Regions from separate parts of the Bacillus methanolicus genome, predicted to be linked through region 2. Evidence: riboswitches for the same ligand, from Rfam matches in the RefSeq annotation. Region 2 holds a riboswitch; the other holds the start of a gene.
The links. A riboswitch is a leader RNA that binds a small molecule or an ion and turns the genes downstream of it on or off. The one in region 2 is predicted to bind S-adenosylmethionine.

Region 1 (4,425 bases), 910 kb from region 2:
TTTGTAAATGAATCTCCGTATGAAAAAGCATGGATGATTGTAATCGAACCATCTGATATAAGTGAAGTCGACAACTTAATGACAGCTGAACAATATGAAGAAATGATAAAAGAAGATTAATTTTGAAAGCGCCTTGAAGTTTCAAGGCGTTTTTTTCATGATTTTTACAAACGTATTTCCAAGGCTTGTCTTTTGCAATCATTCTAAAAATAAGTAACAATAGAGTTATCTGCAATGGAGGAGATTACACAAAAAGAACGAAAACTGAATATGGTGATGTAAGAATATTACTCTATTCACAGGTGATAAAGATGATCGAAGAAAAAATTGAGAAAGTCTTAATTGTTGAAGGAAAATCTGATAAAAGAAAAGTCAAAAGCATTGTAAAGGAGCCTGTTGAAATTTTTTGCACAAATGGAACAATCAGTATGACAAAGCTTGATGAATGGATTGATCTCCTTTTTGAAAAGGATGTTTATATACTTGTTGATTCAGATGAAGCAGGTGAAAAGCTGCGCAAGCTATTAAAAAGGGAATTTCCTAACGCTGAACATTTATACATTGACAGGATGTACAGGGAAGTAGCGACTGCGCCGGAACATCATTTAGCAACCGTACTATTAGGAGCGAACATTGATGTTCACACCCATTATTTAAAAAAGGATGATTATTTTTAAGATGAAGGAATGGACACAGCAAGATATAAAAAATTCAGTGAAAGATAAAAAAACAGCAGCGATCTATTTTTATACTCCTTTATGCGGAACATGCCAGGTTGGAGGAAAGATGCTTGAAGTTGTTTCAGAATTACTGCCGTTGATTCCCTTCGGTAAAGCGGATTTAAATTATATGCCCGATCTTGCAAAAGAGCTTTCAATTGAAAGTGTGCCGTGTTTACTTTTGGTAAAAGATGGGGAATTGATGGAAAAAATCTATGCTCTTCGTTCTGTTCCTTATTTATTGGATAAAATTAAAACGACATTAAGTTAATGAAGAATCAGGTGTTTTAATCCTGGTTCATTTTTTTTTTTAGACTAAATAAAACTAGAATAATCGTGAAGTTGTATGATTTGACATATTTCTCGGGAAATGATCGGTATTGTTATTTTTAATGTCGAACGTGTGATAGAGGTATTAACAAATAACAAGGAATATATTAATGCTGAAATTAATTTCTTACTAAAAGGATAATATTAGTTGACTATGAGAATAAAAGATGATAATATCATTTTAAATATTCTAACTAGTTTGACGGAAAAAATTATAATCTTATCTAGAGCGGCGGAGGGACTGGCCCAATGAAGCCCGGCAACCGGTTTTATACACGGTGCTAATTCCAGCAGAGCAGCCGCTCTGAAAGATAAGAAGAGATGATCAAGACCCCTCTTCTTATGGAAGAGGGTTTTTTTATCTATATTTTGAAAAAATTTTCATTAATTTTAAGGAGAGTTGATGATGACAGAAAAACAAAAGAATTATCGCCTTGAAACATTAGGAGTTCACGGGGGGTTATCTCCTGATCCGGTAACAGGGGCAAGAGCTGTGCCAATCTATCAAAATAACGCTTATCAATTTAAGAATACGGAACATGCTGCAAATCTATTTGCATTAAAAGAGCCTGGCTATATTTATACACGGATTCACAATCCAACTGTCACAGTATTCGAAGAGAGGGTTGCATTGCTTGAAGGCGGTGTTGGCGCGTTGGCACTTGCCAGCGGACAGACTGCCATCACTCTCGCTATCTTAAATATTGCTGAAGCAGGAGACGAAATTGTAGCAGCTTCCAATCTATATGGAGGAACGTACAACCTATTTACTGTTACGCTTCCGAAATATGGCATCAATGTTAAGTTGGTTGATTCTACCGATCCGGAAAATTTCCGCAAGGCTATTACGGAAAAAACAAAGGCTGTTTTTGCTGAAACAATCGGGAACCCTTCTTTAAGAGTGCTGGACATTGAAAAAGTTGCAAATATTGCCCATGAAGCGGGAATTCCGTTGATAATTGATAATACATTTGCCACCCCATACCTTTGCCGTCCAATCGAGCATGGAGCCGATATTGTCATCCATTCTGCAACAAAATGGATTGTAGGAAATGGAACAACATTAGGCGGAATTATTGTCGATGGCGGAAAATTCAATTGGAATTCACCAAAATTCCCTGGTTTCACTGAACCGGATCCAAGCTATCATAATATTGTTTACAGTGAGGCGCTTGGTCCTCTCGCTTATATTGTAAAAGCCCGTGTTCAGCTTCTTAGAGATTTGGGCCCGGCATTAAGCCCGCAAAATGCTTTCCAATTCACTTTGGGTCTGGAGACGCTCCATGTGCGGATGAAAGAACACGTTGCAAACGCACAAAAAATCGTCAGCTATTTGGAAAACCATCCGGCTGTAAAATGGATTTTGTATCCAGGACATGAAAGCCATCCTGATAAAGCTCTTGCAGAAAAGTATTTGCCAAAAGGAGCTGGCTCAATCGTTGTTTTCGGAATCGAAGGAGGACGGGAGGCCGGCGCCAAACTGATCAATTCTCTAACACTTTGGGCGCATGTTGCCAATGTCGGAGATGCAAAAAGTTTAATCATCCATCCGGCAAGCACTACTCATCAGCAGTTAGATGCTGAAGGATTAAAAGCTGCCGGGGTTCCTGAGGATCTCATTCGTCTTTCAGTCGGCATCGAGCATGTGGATGACTTAATTGAAGACCTTGAGCAGGCAATTGAAGCGGCTACAGGTATTACATCACTCTCCGCAAAAGCTTAGAAATTCAAAAAATGACTTATAATCAACAAATAATAATGCAAAAATATGTCATTGACACCTTTTTATATCCGTGATAGGATAACGTTTGTAATTAATTGTTGCTTAAATCTATTAAATTATTAATTGAATAGAGAATGATGTTTCGCTCTTATCAAGAGAGGTGGAGGGATGTGCCCTATGAAACCCGGCAACCGTCACTGCCATTTATGCAGTGAAATGGTGCCAATTCACACAAAGCATAAGCTTTGAAAGATGAGAGAAAGGATAGATAATGATAAAGCCTTTCTGCTCATGTGCAGAAAGGCTTTTTATATAATCCGAACAGGGCGAGCAGCGGAAATGCCGAATGAATTTCCGTCTCCTGTTGAAATATAAGTTGAAACACCAATAAGCAGCCTGAGATTACAAAATGATAACGATCTATGTGTTAACTCGGATATAAAGAAGGTGAATCATTTGATTACAATAAAAAACGTGAAAAAGATTTATCCTTCCAAACACGGCCAAGTGAAAGCGGTTGATAATGTCAACCTAGAGATAAAAGAAGGAGAGATCTTTGGAGTCATTGGCTATAGCGGCGCCGGTAAAAGTACATTAATCCGGATGCTGAACGGTCTTGAAATTCCGACAGAAGGTTCCATCACAGTAGCGGGCAGGGAAGTTTCAAAAATCAGAGGGAGTGAGCTGCGAAAAGCCCGCCACGAAATCGGCATGATTTTCCAACACTTCAACTTGCTTTGGTCTCGCACCGTTCGCGAAAATATCGCATTTCCCCTTGAAATTGCAGGAGTCAATCGAACAGAACGGCTTAAACGCGTGGATGAGTTAATAAAGCTTGTCGGGCTTGAAGGAAGAGAAGATGCATACCCTTCTCAGCTCAGCGGCGGACAAAAGCAAAGAGTTGGTATTGCCAGGGCACTTGCCAACAATCCAAAAGTCCTTTTGTGTGATGAAGCAACATCTGCATTGGATCCGCAAACAACCGATTCCATTCTTGAATTGCTTGTGGATATAAATAAGCGGTTAGGTTTAACCATCGTCCTGATTACGCATGAAATGCATGTCATCAGAAAAATATGCCATCGCGTTGCGGTCATGGAAGGCGGCAAAGTCGTTGAACTCGGATCTGTCCTGGAAGTATTTAAGAACCCTCAGCAGCCGATTACAAAGAGGTTTGTTCAACAGGTTACAGAACCTGAGGAAACAAAAGAAACCGTTCAGCACTTGCTTGATAGCTATCCGCATGGACAAGTAGTCAAGCTGACGTTTGTCGGGGATGCTGCTCAACAGCCGCTTATGACAAACCTTATACGTAATTACCAGGTTACGGCGAATATTTTGCAGGGCAAAATTTCGCAAACCCAAAACGGGTCTTATGGCACTTTATTTATTCACATAGATGGTGAAGATGAAGAGATAACAAAAGCGGTTGATTATATCCGCTCACTGCAAGTTGGAGTGGAGGTGATCAATCATGCTTGAAACATTGCTGCCAAACGTTAACTGGGAGAAAATGTGGGAAGCAACATTCGAAACGCTCTACATGACAGCTATTTCCGTTTTGGCAACTTTCATATTGGGAGTCATTCTCGGATTATTGCTTTTCCTTACTTCAAAAGGGAATTTATGGGAAAACAAAGCTATTAATACGGT
Region 2 (4,425 bases):
TTCAATTGGCGTTAGAGGCGTATTGTTTTTTTTCGTAAGGTCTTTTAGCATATAATAAAGGGAAATGAAGGCAATTGCTATTCTGGGAAATATTCCATTCGAAAGTTTCAATGCAGGAAAAATAGGGGAATGCTCTTAAGAGACAAATTCGCTTGCAGAAAAGGGAATATCTTGACAATGTGGACAATGTGGTTGGAGGGAAAAAAGTGAAACAAATTTACAATGATGACAGCTTGACACTGCATACCGATCTTTATCAGATTAATATGGTTGAGGCATACTGGCGCGATAACATCCATAACCGGAAAGCGGTATTTGAAATGTTTTTCCGGAAACAGCCGTTTGGAAACGGATATGCTGTGTTTGCCGGATTGGAGCGAATAATTCAATATATTCAAGATTTTCGCTTTACCGATAGCGATATTGAATATTTGCGGGAAGAAATCGGTTTTAGTGAGGATTTTCTTAGTTATTTAAAGGACTTGCGCTTTACCGGAAACATCCGCTGCATGAAAGAAGGAGAATTGGTTTTCGCGAATGAGCCGATTCTCAGGGTTGACGCTCCGCTTGCTGAAGCGCAGCTGATTGAGACGGCCCTCTTGAATATCGTGAACTACCAAACGCTGATTGCAACAAAGGCTGCCCGTATCAAGCAAGTTGTCGGAGATGAAGAAGTAATGGAGTTCGGTACGAGACGAGCACAGGAAATGGACGCAGCCATCTGGGGAACAAGAGCGGCGTATATTGCCGGCTTTGATTCAACCAGCAACGTCCGTGCCGGAAAATTGTTTGGCATCCCTGTTGCCGGAACTCTTGCTCATTCTATGGTGCAGGCATACAAAGATGAGTATACTGCATTCCTAAAATACGCGGAGGCTCATAAAGATTGTGTCTTCCTTGTTGATACGTATGATACGCTTCATTCAGGCGTGCCGAATGCAATTCGTGTGGCGAAAGAGCTTGGAGATAAAATTAATTTTAGAGCGATCCGTCTCGACAGCGGCGACCTTGCCTATCTATCGAAAGAAGCACGCAAAATGCTCGACGAAGCCGGTTTTCATGACACGAAAATTGTCGCTTCAAGCGATCTTGATGAATATACGATCAGCAACTTGAAGTCCCAAGGTGCGAAGATCAACAGCTGGGGAATCGGTACGAAGTTGATCACCGCCTACGATCAGGCTGCTCTAGGAGCTGTTTATAAGCTTGTCGCTATCGAAGATGAAAACGGTAACATGGTTGATTCAATCAAAATTTCATCCAATCCTGAAAAAGTGACGACACCCGGACTAAAAAAAGTTTATCGAATCATTAATACTGTCAGCAACAAAGCAGAGGGGGACTACATTGCGCTGGAGGATGAGAATCCACAACAGGAAAACCACCTGAAAATGTTCCATCCGGTCCATCGGTACATAAGCAAATCAGTCACTAATTTTATCGCAAAAGATTTGCATGAAGACATTTATGTAGACGGCAAGCTTGTTTATGAGCTGCCATGCCTTGAAGAGTCACGCGAGTATGTCCGGAAAAACCTCGCTTTGCTATGGGATGAATACAAACGCACGATGAATCCTGAGGTATATCCGGTTGACTTGAGCCAAAAGTGCTGGGAGAACAAAGTACGAAACATCGCAGAAGTCCGCGAGAAGGTTAAGAAAATGACGGAAAGTTAAAAGGAAAGGGTCTGGATTCTTTCGACGATGACAATATTATAGAATGGATTTTTAGAGTTTGTCTATATGTTTACGGGAGGGGCCTGTTCCCTCCTGATTTTCTAATCATTAATTAAGAGTTCGTACAGGAACTGGCAGTTATCATTTCGTTAAAATAACTTTTTAGCAAAATCCACCGGGCGGGATAAAGATGAATATAATCTTCTATCACTTCCGGTGAGTACATTACCAGGCAATCAAGATTCGGTTTGTTCAACTTTAAATCATATAAAAGAGCATGCGGAATGGTGTAATGGTCATAAAGTTGATAGGGATTAAGCTTGACCATTTGGATCTTTTTATTCTCTGCTAAATCGAAAAGTGCCTCTTTCTGCAGCTGGATGCTTTCATTGATTGATAAGCCAAATAATCTTTTCCTCTCATTAATGAAAAAAATGCCTTGCATATGAAACCTCCGTTCCATTTTGATTATTACTGTTATCGCCAAAAAGGAGCGAAAGCACACACTTCACTGAAAAGGGCTTGAAAAATTAACGCAGAAAAGAAAAAATTTTTTTCCTTACAATACCAATGATGTAAACGCTCTCTATATTTTTGTTGGCAAAAAATTAAGTTGACAATAGCGCAAATGGGTTTTAATATTCAAACTATCAAGAAAGTTAAAAAATAAAATAGACTCTTATCAAGAGTGACCGAGGGAACAGGCCCTATGACGTCCGGCAACCTCCTTTACGGAACGGTGCCAAATCCTGCAGAATGAGATTTTCATTCTGAAAGATAAGGTGAAACAGAACGGAAAACAGTAGCCTCTTTCAGAATGAAAGAGGCTTTTCTTATTGATAATAATAGTACCATGAGAATTCGGCGCCGGATAAGGTTTTTGGATTAGTGCGAAACCCTCTTGGTTAGGGGACAATTTTTATAACCCATTAATTGAACAGGAAAGGATAAGAGAGTATGGCAACCGTAATTTTAGAAGGAGTCCGCACCCCATTTGGAAAATTTAGAGGAAAACTCGCAGATGTAACAGCTAAACAGCTGGGAACCGTCGCAGTTAAGGAATTGCTTCGCCGGATTCCGGAAGCGAAAAAGGCAGACGGAGTTTTGCTTGCCCAAGTAATTCAGGCCGGAGAAGGACAAAACCCGGCACGAAAAGTGGCCGTAGAGGCGGGAGTGGATCTTTCGGTACCTGCCATTACGCTTAATAATGTTTGTCTTGCCGGATTGGCTTCCGTATCGGATGCTGCCCGCCGGATTGCTTTACAGGAAGGGCAGTTATTCATAGTAGGGGGCTATGATTCGATGACGAACGCTCCGCACACAGCCAACTTGCGAAAAAGTGTCCCGCTTGGAAAAGCAGAGTTTACGGACACATTAATCAATGACGGCCTATGGTGCTCCCTCTCAAACGAATCAATGGGTGTATTGACTGACAAGAAAAACAAAGAACTGGGAATCACTCGAAAGGAACAAGATGAATATGCATGCCTTTCACAGCAACGGGCTTTTTCAGCATTAAAAGAAAACCGTTTGCAGGAAGAAATCACTCCTGTATACGTAAATGAAGAATTGGTAAAGGAAGATGAAGGCATTCGCCCAAACACCACTATTGAAGGATTAGCGAAACTCCGTCCCGTTTTTACAGAAGATGGAACGATTACAGCAGGAAACGCATCGCAAATGTCAGATGGAGCAAGTGCCGGAATTGTCGCAAGTGAGACGCTTGCTGAAAAACATGGATACACACCTCTTGCAAGAATTATCGGTTGGGCAGATATTGCGGGTCCGGATACGAGCCTCCATTTAAAACCGGCTCTGGCAATTGAAAAAGTCCTCGAGAAGACGGGGCTTGCGGTTAATGATATTGACTTGTTTGAAATTAACGAAGCGTTTGCCAGTGTGGCAATTGCCAGCTGCAAAAAGCTCCGGATTCCATACGAAAAAGTGAATGTTAACGGCGGAGCGATCGCTATCGGCCATCCTTTAGGAGGCACCGGTTTCCGGCTGCTCTTAACTCTTGTTCATGAATTAAGACGGCGCGGCGGCGGAAAGGGAATTGCGGCACTTTGCGGCGGGGGCGGCCAGGGAACAGCAGTCCTAGTAGAAGTTCCGGAGAGGTGGTAACATGACAGCAAATATTCAAGAAACTTTTGATTTCCTCAACCAGCAAGATCCGGTGTGGTATCCTGATAAAACACTCATTGAAAATGCAAACATCCAATTATTCATGAAAAAACATAGTATCCCTAACATCGAAGAACTCCACAGAAAGTCGATACAGAACCCTGAATGGTTTTATGAAAGCGTGCTTGAAGAGCTTGAAATACCATGGCGAAAGCCGTATGAACAACTTTTGAATACAGAAAAAGGCATTCCATTTGCAAAGTGGTTTACAGGTGGAAAAACCAATCTTCATTATTACACCATTGAAAAACAGATCAGCCTTGGAAGAGGTAATAAGATTGCATTGATCTGGGAAGGAGAAGATGGCTGCTCGATATCTTTTACCTACAAAGAACTAAACGAAAAAGTAAATGAGCTTGCAGCTGCCCTTAAATCCCTTGGAGTTTCTAAAGGAGACCGCATCGGGATTTACCTTCCGCCCATTCCGGAAGTGCCAATCTCTTTATTTGCCTGTGCAAAAATTGGTGCGGTTGTTATTCCGGTGTTTTCAGGATACGGGGCCGAGGCCGTCGCATCAAGGCTGATTGACGGAGAAGCAAAAGTATTGATCACAGCCGACGGTTTT

Region 1: another riboswitch for S-adenosylmethionine. It lies ahead of C0966_RS11865 (O-acetylhomoserine aminocarboxypropyltransferase/cysteine synthase family protein); the one in region 2 lies ahead of C0966_RS16345 (acetyl-CoA C-acyltransferase).

Annotation. Positions count from the first base shown of each region.
Region 1 is NZ_PNFF01000002.1:19,334-23,758, reverse strand. Features, by position in the region: gene gcvH (glycine cleavage system protein GcvH) at 1-120, shown strand, start outside; gene C0966_RS11875 (toprim domain-containing protein) at 312-677, shown strand; gene C0966_RS11870 (thioredoxin family protein) at 679-990, shown strand; SAM riboswitch class I at 1,267-1,367, shown strand; gene C0966_RS11865 (O-acetylhomoserine aminocarboxypropyltransferase/cysteine synthase family protein) at 1,456-2,772, shown strand; SAM riboswitch class I at 2,918-3,031, shown strand; gene C0966_RS11860 (methionine ABC transporter ATP-binding protein) at 3,229-4,254, shown strand; gene C0966_RS11855 (methionine ABC transporter permease) at 4,247-4,425, shown strand, end outside.
Region 2 is NZ_PNFF01000002.1:928,458-932,882, forward strand. Features, by position in the region: gene C0966_RS16335 (nicotinate phosphoribosyltransferase) at 207-1,676, shown strand; gene C0966_RS16340 (hypothetical protein) at 1,789-2,121, opposite strand; SAM riboswitch class I at 2,353-2,460, shown strand; gene C0966_RS16345 (acetyl-CoA C-acyltransferase) at 2,634-3,800, shown strand; gene C0966_RS16350 (AMP-binding protein) at 3,802-4,425, shown strand, end outside.